Regions from separate parts of the Jeotgalibacillus malaysiensis genome, predicted to be linked through region 3. Evidence: predicted binding sites of a transcription regulator. Region 3 holds the regulator's gene; each other region holds the start of a gene.
The links. The regulator CtsR, encoded in region 3, represses protease genes until heat stress. The targets are predictions, from matches to a motif close to ATGGTCAATAAAGGTCAAACA.
Positions count from the first base shown of each region.

Region 1: a site for CtsR is predicted at 3,114-3,134, ahead of clpP (ATP-dependent Clp endopeptidase proteolytic subunit ClpP). Genes of this name have one in related genera too.
Region 2: a site for CtsR is predicted at 2,761-2,781, ahead of clpB (ATP-dependent chaperone ClpB). Genes of this name have one in related genera too.

Region 1 is NZ_CP085252.1:2,567,754-2,572,921, forward strand. Features, by position in the region: gene gap (type I glyceraldehyde-3-phosphate dehydrogenase) at 1-771, opposite strand, end outside; gene LG330_RS13750 (sugar-binding transcriptional regulator) at 828-1,853, opposite strand; gene LG330_RS13755 (glutaredoxin family protein) at 2,031-2,270, opposite strand; gene clpP (ATP-dependent Clp endopeptidase proteolytic subunit ClpP) at 2,447-3,049, opposite strand; tRNA gene LG330_RS13765 (tRNA-Arg) at 3,272-3,343, shown strand; gene LG330_RS13770 (HPr family phosphocarrier protein) at 3,485-3,742, opposite strand; gene whiA (DNA-binding protein WhiA) at 3,760-4,707, opposite strand; gene yvcK (uridine diphosphate-N-acetylglucosamine-binding protein YvcK) at 4,737-5,168, opposite strand, start outside.
Region 2 is NZ_CP085252.1:1,338,236-1,343,403, forward strand. Features, by position in the region: gene LG330_RS07355 (Cof-type HAD-IIB family hydrolase) at 1-110, opposite strand, end outside; gene yjfP (esterase) at 240-1,004, shown strand; gene LG330_RS07365 (metal-sulfur cluster assembly factor) at 1,065-1,373, shown strand; gene LG330_RS07370 (undecaprenyl-diphosphate phosphatase) at 1,819-2,649, opposite strand; gene clpB (ATP-dependent chaperone ClpB) at 2,791-5,168, shown strand, end outside.
Region 3 is NZ_CP085252.1:110,029-115,196, forward strand. Features, by position in the region: rRNA gene LG330_RS00590 (23S ribosomal RNA) at 1-799, shown strand, start outside; rRNA gene rrf (5S ribosomal RNA) at 985-1,100, shown strand; gene LG330_RS00600 (CtsR family transcriptional regulator) at 1,559-2,020, shown strand; gene LG330_RS00605 (UvrB/UvrC motif-containing protein) at 2,039-2,587, shown strand; gene LG330_RS00610 (protein arginine kinase) at 2,577-3,656, shown strand; gene clpC (ATP-dependent protease ATP-binding subunit ClpC) at 3,653-5,168, shown strand, end outside.

The sequences.
Region 1 (5,168 bases), 1.1 Mb from region 3:
TTCGTCAGCAGTTACATTCTGATTAAGTTCAACTACAAGGTCAACAAGTGATACGTTTGGCGTTGGTACACGCATAGCCATACCGTTCAGCTTGCCTTCAAGTTCTGGAAGTACAAGAGATACTGCTTTTGCAGCTCCAGTTGAAGTTGGGATAATGTTTTCAGCAGCTGCACGCGCACGACGGTAGTCTTTGTGTGGCAGGTCAAGAATCTGCTGATCATTTGTGTATGAGTGAACTGTCGTCATCATACCGCGCTTGATACCGAACTTGTCGTTAAGAACCTTAGCATATGGAGCAAGGCAGTTCGTTGTACAAGAAGCGTTAGAGATTACGTTGTGGCTTGCTGCATCATACTTGTCTTCATTTACGCCCATTACGACTGTAAGATCTTCGCCGCTTGCTGGTGCAGAGATAATGACTTTCTTCGCTCCGCCTTCAAGGTGCTTAGCAGCTGCTTCACCTTTAGTGAAGATACCAGTTGATTCGATTACGATCTCAACGCCAAGCTCGCCCCATGGAAGGTTTGCAGGGTCACGTTCAGCGAGAACTTTCACTTTGTGTCCGTCAACAAGAAGGTTGTCGTCTCCATCTACTTCTACTTTCTGATCTAGCTTTCCGTGAACTGAGTCATACTGTAGAAGGTGTGCAAGCATATTAGCATCAGTAAGGTCGTTTACTGCTACAACCTCTACATCCGGGTTATTAAGTGCTGCACGGTATACGTTACGTCCGATACGTCCAAATCCGTTAATTCCAATTTTCACTGTCATGAATAATTCCTCCTTAGAATGTTTGGGGATGGTGCTTTAATATATTTTAAAAGGTCTTACCCTTTCAAAAGCTCTTTTGCTGCTCCTTCGTCTGTAATCAGTGTCGAAGAAGTCTGTGGTGCGCCTTTAAAATAAGCGCGGATTGCCTGTGCCTTGGAGTGACCTCCGGCTACAGCAAATACGTTAGGTACATTGCCCAGGTCCTTCAGCTGAAGTCCGATGGTTTTTACCTTGTGGACAATATTGCCCTCCACGTCAAAATAATAACCAAATGCTTCACCGACTGCCTGTCCTTCAGAAATCGTCTGAAAATGATCCTCTGAAGTGTTGCGGCGTTTTGCCATTGTATGGGCGTCACCGATTCCATGAAGAACGATATCTGCTGAAGTAATGAGTGACATCACTTCTTTAATGGCAGGTTCTTTCTTAATCGATTCATACACTTCACGGCTGACCTGATCCGGCACATACAAAACTCTGTGCCTCGCACCGGATTTAAGTGCCATTGTCGAGCAGATTGTATTCGCCTGGTTCTGAACATCCTCACCAATACCGCCACGCGCCGGAACAAATAATGTTTCTGGTGTGGCAAAGTCAGGCGTCAGCATGCCCGCTACTGCAGACATCGTTGTACCACCGGTCACTGCAATGACTGTGTCAGTGCCGACATAAGGCTTCATACTCTGAATCGCTGCCCGTCCAAGCTCTTCCTTCACCCACGGCGAATCGTCACTGTCCCCGGGTACGATCATAACCTCTTTGACTTTCAGCATGTCTTTTAATGAATGCTCCATTAAGGTTATACCCGATATCTCATTTATCATGCGTTCAAGTGGGATAAGGATTTCCATTCCATCCTTCGTCAGGCTCATGCCCGATGAATGAATGTGGATCAGATCCTGAGCTTTTAACTGCTCAACCTCTTTCCTCAATACCCTCTCTGTCATGCCAAGAGACTGAGCAAGACTTCTTCTGCCGACAGGCTGTAAAAACCTGACTGACCTCAAAACCTGGTACTTCAGTTGAATCTCATCAAGCAGGTCAGGCACCAGACGCTTTTGGATGTCAATAATGTTTGCCATATCAAAGCTCCTTTTCAGTGAAACATCACTTCAAGGCCCGGCAATATCCTGACATCGAAGTGTTCCTGGTCATTTTTTGTCCCGCATAGACATATTATGTCCCATTCAGTCCAAAAAAAAGATCCCTGCTACAACTCTAATCATAGCAAGGTTCTTAGAACGTTTCAAGAAATAAAGTCAAGACATTTTTTGAAAACGTTTACTTATTGTCACAAAATCAATATTGCCAGCCTGAATGATTTCCCCTTCAACTTCTATAACAGGGATCATCAGCCCATACTTCTCCGTCCATTCGTCAGATGTATCAATATCACGCTCAACAATTTCAAAGCCGTGATCCTCCTGCGCAAGACCTAGCATTAACTTTCCTTCTTCACATAAGCCGCAGTTTTTGCGGGTGTAGTAGTGTACGATCATTGGGTCACCTCGGTTGTTAGTTATACATGAATTAGGCGGTACAGCGGGGACGGAGTTCAGTGATCCATTTTTGTAATAATTGTAAAAATGGATCAGTCAACTCCGTCCCCAGTGTGCCGCTGTATCGCTCAACATAAAACCGGTCCCTCACAAAGAGAGACCGGCTGATTTAAAACTTATTTACCATCTTCAGCAAGCTTGTTGCGGTCCATGATCTGATCAACCAGACCATATTCTTTCGCGCGCTCAGCTGTCATGAAGTTATCACGGTCAGTGTCCTTCGCGATTGTTTCGAAATCCTGACCAGTACGCTCAGCAAGAATTTTGTTCAGCTTTTCGCGCAGGAACAGGATACGCTTTGCAGCGATATCAATTTCAGTTGCCTGACCCTGTGCACCGCCAAGTGGCTGGTGAATCATGACTTCAGCGTTAGGAAGTGCATAACGGTGGCCTTTTTCACCTGCAGCCAGTAAGAATGCACCCATAGAAGCTGCCATACCGATGCAGATTGTGTGGACTTTCGGCTTGATGAACTGCATTGTATCGTAGATTGCCATACCCGCTGTGATGCTTCCACCCGGGCTGTTGATGTATAGATAGATATCTTTGTCCGGATTGTCAGCTTCAAGGAAAAGCAGCTGAGATACGATTGAGTTCGCAACGTTGTCATCAATTCCGCTTCCAAGCATAACGATACGGTCTTTCAGCAAACGTGAATAAATGTCATATGCACGCTCACCGCGGTTAGTCTGTTCAATAACTGTAGGAATTAAATTCATTGAAAAATCCTCCTTTAACGATCTAATGGTGTGTTGCAACAATATGTACTGTTATCTTACAACGAAGGTCAAACAAGGTCAAACAATATGACTTTTCTTTCTTTCTTTCATCATACCCATCTGAACCTATGATGTACAAGTCTGAACCATCACTGTAACTGTAAAACTTCTCTTGCATTCATAAAACCCATTTATTATAATAGAAAAGCATCGTTAAAGCGTGCCCTCGTAGTTTAATGGATATGACGCAAGATTCCGGTTCTTGAGATAGGGGTTCGATTCCCTTCGAGGGCGTTACGCAGCCGATCACTCTGATGAGTGGTCGGCTATTTTATTGTCTTCTTTATGTATTTCGCCATTGTAGTTATGTTTCCCTTTAAAACACCGTTACATTTTAAAAAACCCCTTTTCGGTGTGACCGAAAAGGGATTTTGATTATTTCTCTTCTTCTACATATGCTGCAAGCGTTTGCATCGCTGCTTCTTCATCAGCACCATCTGCGATTAATGTAAAGCTTTCACCTGAGCTGAGTGCAAGACTCATTAAGCCCATTATGCTTTTTGCGTTTACCTTTTTATTTTCTTTCTGAATATACACATCTGAAGAAAACTTTGTAGCTTCCTGAACAAATATGGATGCAGGACGTGCCTGCAATCCACTTTTTAACCTGACTGTTACTTCTTTTTGCTGCATCTGATCTCCTCCTGAACTTAGTTTCCTACCATTTCACCCTTGCGCAACTTTTCAGCAATCTGATCAATTTTTCTTAAGCGGTGATTAATCCCGGACTTGCTGACAGCGCCGCCGGAGACCATTTCGCCAAGTTCTTTTAACGTAACATCCTGATAGGCAACTCTCAGTTCAGCGATTTCTCTGAGCTTGTCAGGCAGGATCCCAAGGCCCGCTGTTCTCTCGATAAAGCGGATATTTTCAACCTGTCTGAGTGCTGCGCCAATTGTTTTATTCAGATTAGCCGTTTCACAGTTCACAAGTCGATTGACAGAATTTCTCATGTCTCTGACAATCCGTACATCCTCGAAGCGGAGAAGCGCCTGGTGTGCACCGATCAGACTGAAAAATTCAGTGATTTTTTCAGCTTCTTTGAGATAAGTAATAAAGCCCTTTTTACGTTCAATCGTCTTACCGTTCAGATCAAACTGGTTCATAAGATTAGCCAGAGAATCGTTATGCTCTTCATACATTGTAAAGATTTCGAGGTGGTATGATGAGGTTTCAGGGTTATTGACTGATCCGCCAGCTAAAAATGCACCTCTTAAGTAAGCGCGCTGACAGCATTTTTTGCCGATCATTGCAGGTGTTACTTCATGATTCAGCTGAAAGCCTTCCCCTAAAATATTCAGGTCCTCTAAAATATCACGTGCTTTCTCTGCAATTCTGACAATATAGACATTGTTTTTCTTCAATCTCATTTTCTTCCGGACAAGCAGTTCCACCTGCACGACATAATTCTTTTTAATCAGTGTATAAATTCTACGGGCAATTGCCGCGTTTTCTGTTTGAATATTGACGATCAGAACTCTGTTTGAAAAAGACAGTGATCCATTCATCCTGATCAGTGCAGACAATTCTGCTTTTAAGCAGCAATCATTTGCTTCTATCTGGGTGAGTTCTTTCTTCGTTTCTGACGCAAATGACATGTGTCTTTTCCGCCTCCCTCTTTCACTTACTACGCAAGGTGATCTTTTGTTTCAGCCATTAAGCGGACAATAATTTCTGCGACACGATCAGTATCATGACGGATGAGTCCTTCGCGATTAATAATTATTTTATCATAAACCACCTGAAGTCCGAGTCCTTTTAGACGCTCTACATCGAATTTTACCGGTTCCGCCATTTCTTTATCATAAAGTGAACGGATCTCCGCCGGAACGTCTTCATTATTTACGAGTACGTAATCCATAAATCTCGCATCCATATGCTTGTAGATCGCTTCTACATGCTGGGAAGCTGTATAATTCAGCGTTTCACCGGCCTGGGTCATCAGGTTACAAATATATACTTTAGGTGCAGTACTCTTTAAGACAGCCTGCCCAATTTCTTTTACAAGCAGATTAGGCAGGATACTTGTATAAAGCGAGCCTGGTCCGATAATGATCAT
Region 2 (5,168 bases), 1.2 Mb from region 3:
TGACCGGCTTCTTTTGCTTTTAAGAGCGTTCTTTTCGTTCTGTCTGAAATTGTTTTTTCATCTGTCAGCAGAGTACCATCTAGGTCAAGTGCAATTAAATGTTTGTCCATTGGAATGCGCTCCTTCGCTTCTACGTTCTGACACAATTGTATCACTCGTTTAAGGTAAGGTGAAATAGTATGCCACAATTTGGTTATATGATAATATATGAGCGAAAAGGATTGAAAGGAGCATCAGAGTTGATCGAGATACATAACAGAAAAATTGCAGGTATACCATGTTTACTGGTTGAAAATAAGCAGGACGAGAATTCCCCGGTTATTTTTTTCTTTCATGGATTTATGAGTGCGAAAGAGCACAATCTTCACTATGCCTACCTTTTAGCGGAAAAGGGATTTAATGTGGTGCTGCCTGATGCAGCCTATCACGGTGCAAGATCGGATGGTGCTGATGAAATGGTGATGAGCACACGTTTCTGGCAGATTGTTGTCAGATCAATCGAAGAGTTTAATGCAATGAAGCAGGAGCTCGTCGCTAAAGGGTATGTAGAAGAAAATCGAATTGGTGCTGCAGGTACATCCATGGGAGGCATTACGACACTCGGCTCACTGAAACGCTATGACTGGATCCACACAGGGGTCAGCCTGATGGGTTCTCCTGCATATGTAGGATTTGCTAAAGCGCAGATTCAGCACTTCGAAAGAAACGGCCTTAAATTACCGATGAGTAATGAAGAGGTTGATGAACAGCTAAAGGTACTTGAAGCATATGATCTCAGCCTTCATCCCGAAAAACTGGATAACAGACCACTCTTGTTCTGGCACGGGAAGGCTGATACAGTCGTACCTTATGAGCCGACATATGCTTTCTTTAAATCCATTCATCAGTTATACGATAAGAAAGACAATCTGAAATTTATCTCTGAAGAAACAGAAGGACATAAAGTAACCAGAAAAGGATTACTTGAAACAGTTAAGTGGTTTGATCTGCATATGCAATCATGACAGTTTCAGTTAAAGCATTTTTTTGTTATGATAAGTACAAAGCGTTAAAGGAGTGATTGGATGGATCAGGATACAAAAGACAGCATCATGGGTGCCCTTGAACAGGTGATTGACCCGGAGCTTGGAATTGATATCGTAAACTTAGGCCTTGTCTATGATGTATTTATGGACGATGCAGGAAATACAGAAGTAAAAATGACACTGACATCTATGGGTTGCCCGCTGGCACCGGTTATCGTTGACCAGGTTAAAGCAGCACTTGCAGATGTACCGGAAGTAAAAGAAGTAGATGTGAATATTGTATGGAGCCCGCCTTGGAGCAAAGATAATATGTCACGCTACGCTAAAATTGCGTTAGGGATTACGTGATCATACACTCAAAACCGCTGGACCTTTTAATGGGTTCAGCGGTTTTTTGCTGAGCGAGGAGCGGAGGCAGCTGTCGTGGGAGGATCCGTTCAAATAATCCGGTAAACGATTCAATTAATGCGCGCCATGAACCAATTATCAGTAGAAATGAGACATATATCTTATCCTGCAGCAGTGAGGGTTCAATAACACTTACTGATGAACCGATTAAACCTGGAGCCGACACATATATCGGAAGAGGTGAATCAATTAACGACACTCACCACAACCCATTCCCGAGCAATGCAGCTCACATGTTTTGCGCAGACCACTCCCTGGTGTCAGATTGCAGTACTTCCACTCTCTCGAAAATTAAAAAGAGGCTTAGCCATTAACGCAGCCAAACCTCTCACCAATTAAAGTGAAACAATTTTCCTTATTTAACGTACATAAGAAAACCAATCCTTTATGAAATCCACAGTACAAGTAAAACAATTGGACCTACAATCAAACAGTAAATTGCAAAATAAATCAGGTTGCCTTTCGCCATAATATTCATAAACCACTTAAGTGAGAAGTACGAAGCAATGAGTGATGCGATAAACGCCAGCAGGTATGGAAGCCATAAAACTGCAAGGTTATCGTCCTGCAAAAAGTCTGAAAAGCTCAGGATCATACCGCCAAGACTGACAGGTACAAATAACAAAAATGAATACCGCAGTGCCGTTTCCTGATGAATCCCTCTTGCCATTGCCGCAACAATTGTTGCACCACTCCGGCTGATACCCGGGATTAAAGCAATCGCCTGAGCACCACCGATGATCAGTGCATCCTTAACAGACATACCGCTCTCACCACGTTTTCCGCGCAGGTTTCTGATCAGAAATAGTGCGATACCGGTAATCATTAAAGTGATCGCAACGGTTTGAGGCCCTGACAAGCGGGAAATATCATCATCAAACAGCACACCGATCACACCGGCAGGAATTGTCCCGATGATCAGGTACAAAATAAAGTTAAATTCAGTTTTATCTTCAGGCTTTCTTGTTTTTATGTAGCCGAGCCCTCTTGTGATCAGTCGCATGATGTCTTCTCTGAAAACTAGTAGTACAGCGATCAGTGAAGCAGAATTAACCATTAATTCAAATGTGAAGTTGTTTCCTTCAATTTCAATACCCAGAAAATATTGTGCCAGCTGCAGGTGCCCACTGGATGAGATCGGAATCGGTTCAGTAAACCCCTGAAAAAGTCCGAGAAAAGTAAATTTTAATAATATCCACAATTGTTCAATATCCATAAAATCCTCCATTATTTTAGCATCACATGTTTTTAATTTAACCACCCAAAAGGTGAGATGTAAAGTGTTGGTTCTTTACAATTTGATGAAGAGAATGATAAAATATAGGAAAAGGTCAAAGAAGGTCAAAGGAGTGATCAGATGAAACTGGATCAAATGACATACAGTGTTCAAGATGCTTTTGGAGAGGGGAAAGAGCTTGCAGTAAATAGTAAGCATTCCTCTATTGATGTAGAACACGTTTTTGCAGCAATGCTGAATAATGATTTTACAGCACGTCTTCTGACCGGTATCGGGCTGGATGTAGCTGATGTCAAAAGCTATATCTCAGAAAAACTGTCTTCATTCCCTGTCATTCATTCAGAAGGGTACGACCCCGTTTTTGCAAGTGATGTGGGTGCCTGGTTAAAGAAGTCGGAAGAGGTCATGAAAGAATATACAGATGAGTTTCTATCATTAGAACACCTGATGCTTGGTTTAATGAGAATGTCTCATCTGGATATGGTCAAATATTTATTAAAACATAGTGAAGGACCTGATGCTTTAAAGCAGGTCATTGATGAAATCAGAGGGGGAAGAAGAGTGACATCTCAAAATCCTGAAGTAGCATATGAAGCACTGTCCAAATACGGACGTGATTTAGTAGAAGAAGTTAAGAAAGGAAAGATGGATCCGGTGATTGGACGTGATGCTGAGATCAGACATGTCATCAGGATTTTATCCAGAAAAACAAAAAACAACCCTGTGCTGATCGGTGAGCCCGGGGTTGGTAAAACGGCCATTGTTGAAGGACTTGCCCAGCGGATAGTCAGAAAAGATGTTCCGGAAGGACTGAAAGATAAAATTGTCTTTGAACTTGATATGAGTGCACTTGTCGCCGGTGCAAAGTTCAGAGGTGAATTTGAGGAAAGACTGAAAGCCGTACTTGCAGAAGTAAAAAACAGTGACGGGCAGATCATCCTCTTTATTGATGAATTACACACAATTGTCGGTGCCGGGAAAACAGAAGGTGCAATGGATGCAGGAAATATGCTGAAGCCGATGCTTGCCAGAGGGGAAATACACTGTATTGGTGCCACAACATTAAATGAACATAGACAGTATATCGAAAAGGATCCTGCTCTTGAACGCAGATTTCAGCAGGTAATGGTGCAGGAGCCTGACGAAGATGATACAGTATCGATCCTGCGCGGACTGAAAGAACGTTTCGAACTGCATCACGGGGTAAGAATTCACGATAGTGCGATCGTTGCTGCTGCGAAGCTTTCTGAGCGGTACATTACAGACCGTTTTCTGCCGGACAAGGCAATTGACTTAATTGATGAAGCCTGTGCAATGATCAGAACTGAAATTGATTCCATGCCACAGGAATTAGACGAAGCATTCCGCAGAGTCATGCAGCTTGAAATTGAAGAAGAGGCACTTGCAAAAGAAAAAGATCCTGCGAGTATTGAACGGCTGAATAAACTCCGGCTTGAACTTGCTGAACTGAAAGAACAGGCTGAGGTCATGAAAGCAAAATGGGAAGGTGAAAAGAAGTCATTAGTCGTGATTCAGGAGAAAAAAGAAGAGCTGGATAAATTGAGACGTGAGCTTGAAGACGCTGAGAATAACTATGACCTGTCAAAAGCCGCAGAATTGAAGCATGGTCATATTCCAAAGCTAGAAAAGGAAATTACAGCACTTGAAGTTGAAAATGAACAATCACGCGACGAAAACCGTCTGTTAAGAGAAGAAGTTTCTGAAGAAGAGATTGCATCGATTGTAGCGAGATGGACTGGGATTCCGGTCAACAGATTAATAGAAGAAGAGCGTCAAAAACTGTTACGACTAGAAGATACACTTCAGGAAAGAGTAATTGGGCAGCAGGAAGCTGTTGTTGCTGTCAGTGAAGCGGTTCTGAGAGCCCGGGCAGGCATTAAAGACCCTGATCGTCCAATCGGTTCATTTATCTTCCTTGGGCCGACAGGCGTCGGTAAAACAGAGCTCGCAAAATCACTCGCTTTCACACTGTTCGACAGTGAAGATCAAATGGTCAGAATTGATATGTCTGAGTATATGGAAAAGCACGCTGTTTCAAGGTTGATCGGTGCGCCTCCGGGTTATATTGGATATGAAGAGGGAGGTCAGCTTACTGAGGCGGTAAGGAGAAAGCCATACTCAGTTATCCTTCTTGATGAAATTGAAAAAGCACACCCTGAAGTATTTAACATTTTGCTTCAAATGCTTGATGAAGGAAGAATTACTGATTCTAAAGGTCGCACAGTAGATTTTAAAAATACGATTATTATTATGACTTCTAATATCGGTTCCAGTCATCTTCTTGAACAACCCGAAGATATTGAAAAGGCGAGGAAGCTCGTGATGGGGGATCTCCACCGTCATTTCAGACCGGAGCTGTTAAACAGAATGGATGATATCGTCTTATTTAATCCGCTGACAGAAGATCATATGAAAGGCATTGTCTATAAGCTGATCGAAGAATTGCAGGAGCGTTTAGCTGAACAGCACATTACACT
Region 3 (5,168 bases):
TGGCACAGCTTGTACAGGATAGGTAGGAGCCTTGGAAACCGGAGCGCCAGCTTCGGTGGAGGCATTGGTGGGATACTACCCCCGCTGTGTTGAACTTCTAACCCGCACCCGTAATCCGGGTGGGAGACAGTGTCAGGCAGGCAGTTTGACTGGGGCGGTCGCCTCCTAAAGAGTAACGGAGGCGCCCAAAGGTTCCCTCAGAATGGTTGGAAATCATTCGAAGAGTGTAAAGGCATAAGGGAGCTTGACTGCGAGACCTACAAGTCGAGCAGGGTCGAAAGACGGGCTTAGTGATCCGGTGGTTCCGCATGGAAGGGCCATCGCTCAACGGATAAAAGCTACCCCGGGGATAACAGGCTTATCTCCCCCAAGAGTCCACATCGACGGGGAGGTTTGGCACCTCGATGTCGGCTCATCGCATCCTGGGGCTGTAGTCGGTCCCAAGGGTTGGGCTGTTCGCCCATTAAAGCGGTACGCGAGCTGGGTTCAGAACGTCGTGAGACAGTTCGGTCCCTATCCGTCGTGGGCGCAGGAAATTTGAGAGGAGCTGTCCTTAGTACGAGAGGACCGGGATGGACGCACCGCTGGTGTACCAGTTGTCATGCCAATGGCATCGCTGGGTAGCTATGTGCGGACGGGATAAGTGCTGAAAGCATCTAAGCATGAAGCCCCCCTCAAGATGAGATTTCCCACACGCAAGTGGTAAGATCCCTGAAAGATGATCAGGTAGATAGGTTCGAGGTGGAAGCATGGTGACATGTGCAGCTGACGAATACTAATCGATCGAGGACTTAACCAATATAAGAAAGTGGAAGCGACTGGTCAGCTTTGAGAGCTGGTGGAATCCTGAATGGATGAGACGTCAGTCTCAAACAGGCAGGGTGAAGCAGCCGAAAAGCTAGGAGCTGAAACTGGACTAGGTTGATTCTCGGAATCCCTTACTTTGATGAACGTATCCAGTTTTGAAGGCGCGAGCCTTTATAGTCTAGTGATGATAGCGAAGAGGTCACACCCGTTCCCATGCCGAACACGGAAGTTAAGCTCTTCAGCGCCGATGGTAGTTGGGGGTTTCCCCCTGTGAGAGTAGGACGTCGCTAGGCAAACTGAGTCTTCCCCTGAGTGGGAAGGCTTTTTTTGTCTTTAAAAAGTCCTAAAGGCATCTCGCGCAAAGAACTGGAATCTCAAGGGCATCCAGTGCAAAATGCCAAGATACCAAGGGCATTTAAGGCAAAAAGATACGACCGAAAATCAGTTGAATGTGATTTGAAATTTACAGTATGTGACCCGAAAATGCCGATGGGCCAGTGGATGTGACTTGGAAATCCCTGAATTTGACCCGAGATGTAGAGAACCCGACCTCAATTTCCCCAAATGTAATCGGAAAAGCCCGTCTGCCCACTAGCCCGCATCTACGCCATCCGCCCGTCATCGCTCATCCCTCTATACCAAATCCTCCATTACATAAAAGGTATCCCAGCTCCTCAATTGCACATAAACTGAACTATGTTGTATAATCATAGTCAAAGATAGTCAAAGTCAAGGTGAGGGAGGTGGCAATGTGAAAAATATTTCTGATGTGATTGAAAACTATTTGAAAGAGGTTTTGGAGAAGAGTGGGAGTGAAATAGTGGAAATAAAGCGCAGTGAGATTGCTGAGCGTTTCCAGTGCGTGCCCTCTCAGATCAATTATGTGATGAAAACCCGATTTACGATTGAAAGTGGCTACGTTGTGGAGAGTAAGCGTGGCGGCGGAGGGTATATACGTATTATAAAAGTAAAAAGTGATGATCATGCGCATTTGATTGATCAGATTCTCGATATTCTTCAGCCAATTGTTTCACAGGCTGCTGCTGAGAGTGTAGTGTTCCGGTTAATTGATGAAGAAGTGATTTCCAAACGGGAAGCAAAGCTGATGCTGAGTGCGATGGACCGGTCTACGCTGAATGTGCCTTTGCCTTTAAGGGATGAGGTAAGAGGACGGATTCTGACGGCTATGCTGACTGTTTTAAAATATCAATAAGGTCGCGGGGTGATGAATATGATGTGTGAGCAATGCCAGGAGCGGCCTGCTGCTGTTCATTTAAAAAATGTGGTGAACGGTAAGAAGTCGGAGATTCATTTGTGTGAGGTGTGTGCCCAGGATAAGGGTGAAGCGTTCATGAATGATGATGGTGCATTTTCGTTTAATCATTTACTTGCAGGGCTGTTGAATGTGTCACCTGTGATGAAGCAGAGTCAGCCTCAGCAGCAGAAGCGTCGGACGGTTGAGTGTAGTGGCTGTCAGATGACGTTTGATCAGTTTTTAAAGATTGGAAAGTTTGGCTGTCCGCAGTGTTATGAATCATTCGGAGATCAGCTGCCGCCTATTTTAAAAAGGCTGCATAGCGGTAATACTGTTCATCAGGGGAAGCTTCCTGAGCGTCAGGGCGGTACGATTCATATGAAGCGGAAAGTAACGGAGCTGCGTTCAGATCTGAAAGCTTTAATTGAGCAGGAAGAGTTTGAGCAGGCGGCTGAGATTCGTGATCAGATCCGTTCACTTGAAGCTGAGATTCGTGATGAAGGGGGCAGTACTGATGAGTCTTGAGAAGTTTTTAAGTCAGGCGGTCAGTTCCTGGATGAATGAGGATGGTCCCTATTCAGAAATAGTGCTGTCTACACGAATCAGACTGGCACGGAATCATCATCAGTATGCGTTCCCGACCGTATTCACAAAAGAGGAAGCTGAGTGGACGGCTGAAGCGGTTGGTGCTGCAGTTCAGCAGGCAGGGTATCCGCTTGAGGAGCTTAAAATGGAGGATCTGCAGGGACTTGAAAAGAGAGTGCTTGTAGAAAAGCACTTAATCAGTCCGAATCTGGCAGAGGATTCAGGCTCATCTTCTGTGTGGCTGTCAGATGATGAGGATATCAGCCTGATGGTCAATGAAGAGGATCATTTGCGTATCCAGTGTCTGTTTCCGGGGCTTCAGCTGAAGGAGGCACTGCGAAAAGCGCTTGAGATAGATGATGCGATTGAGCGGGATTTTGATTATGCATTTGATGAGAAGTTCGGGTATTTGACGACCTGCCCGACAAATGTTGGGACGGGGTTGCGTGCATCTGTTATGATGCATTTACCAGGCTTAATGATGACGCACCAGATGAACCGGATTATTCCTGCGATTGGACAATTTGGTCTTGTAGCAAGAGGGATTTACGGTGAAGGTAGCGAAGCTTTAGGTAACATCTTTCAGATCTCCAACCAGACGACACTCGGTAAGTCAGAAGAAGATATTACTGAGGACCTGCTGCACGTGGTAGATCAGATTATTGCCCAGGAGAAGTCAGCCAGGGAAGCGCTGGTCAAATCATCAGGGATTCAGCTTGAAGACAGGGTGTTCCGGTCTTATGGAACACTGCGTTACAGCCGCGTGATTGAGTCTAAGGAAGCGGCACAGTGCCTGTCGGATGTTCGTCTTGGCATTGATCTGGGATTTATTGAAAATGTGTCGAGAAGCATTTTAAATGAGCTGATGATTTTGACGCAGCCAGGATTTTTACAGCAGTATGCAGGAGGTTTCCTGCGTCCTGTGGAAAGAGATATCAGGCGGGCTTCGCTGATCCGCGAGCGTCTGGAGATGGATGTAAGTAAAGATAAAGGAGGATCAGACATATGATGTTTGGACGATTTACAGAGAGAGCACAAAAAGTATTAGCATTGGCACAGGAAGAGGCGATCCGTCTTTCCCATTCAAATATCGGTACTGAGCATATCCTTCTTGGCCTCGTTCGTGAAGGAGAGGGCATTGCAGCGAAAGCACTGCAGACGCTTAATTTGAGCACAACGAAAATTCAGGAAGAAGTTGAAGAGTTAATTGGTAAAGGGACAGAACAGTCACCGAGCGTTCACTATACACCGAGAGCAAAGAAAGTCATTGAGCTTTCAATGGATGAGGCACGTAAGCTTGGTCACTCTTATGTAGGAACTGAACATATTCTGCTTGGTCTAATCCGCGAAGGTGAAGGCGTGGCAGCGCGCGTACTGAATAATTTAGGTGTAAGCCTGAATAAAGCACGCCAGCAGGTACTTCAGCTTCTTGGCAGCAACGAAGCAGGCGGTCAGCAGGCTTCAAATGCAAGTGCAAATACACCAACACTTGACGGGCTGGCACGTGACCTCACAGTCATTGCACGTGAAGGAAGCCTTGACCCGGTCATTGGCCGAAGCAAGGAAATCCAGCGTGTCATTGAAGTATTAAGCCGTCGTACGAAGAATAACCCGGTACTGATCGGGGAGCCTGGCGTCGGTAAAACAGCAATTGCTGAAGGACTGGCACAGCAGATCGTACAAAATGAAGTGCCGGAAATCCTGCGTGATAAGCGCGTCATGACACTTGATATGGGTACAGTTGTTGCGGGTACAAAATACCGCGGTGAATTTGAAGACCGTCTGAAAAAAGTGATGGATGAAATTCGCCAGGCAGGTAACGTGATTCTGTTTATCGATGAGCTTCATACGCTGATTGGTGCAGGTGGAGCAGAGGGTGCGATTGATGCATCCAACATTCTGAAGCCGTCTCTTGCACGTGGTGAGCTGCAGTGTATCGGTGCGACAACACTTGATGAGTACCGTAAGTATATTGAAAAGGATGCAGCCCTTGAGCGTCGTTTCCAGCCGATTCAGGTGGATGAGCCGACAGCTGAAGAGTCAGTGCTGATCTTAAAAGGACTGCGTGACCGTTATGAAGCGCACCACCGTGTATCGATCACGGATGCAGCGATTGAAGCAGCGGTAAAAATGTCAGACCGTTATATTTCTGACCGCTTCCTGCCGGATAAGGCGATTGATTTAATTGATGAGGCAGGCTCAAAAGTACGTCTGCGTTCATATACCACACCTCCGAATCTGAAGGAGCTTGAAGCGAAGCTTGAAGGTATCCGTAAAGAAAAGGATGCAGCGGTTCAGAGCCAGGAGTTTGAAAAAGCAGCTTCTCTTCGTGATTCAGAGCAGAAGACGAAAGAAAAGCTTGAAGAAACGAAGAAAGAATGGAAAGAAAAGCAGGGTCAGGAAAATACTGAAGTGACGGTAGAAGATATCGCACACGTTGTGTCTACATGGACGGGTGTACCGGTATCTCGCCTTGCAGAAACTGAAACGCAGAAACTTCTGCACCTTGAGGAATCACTTC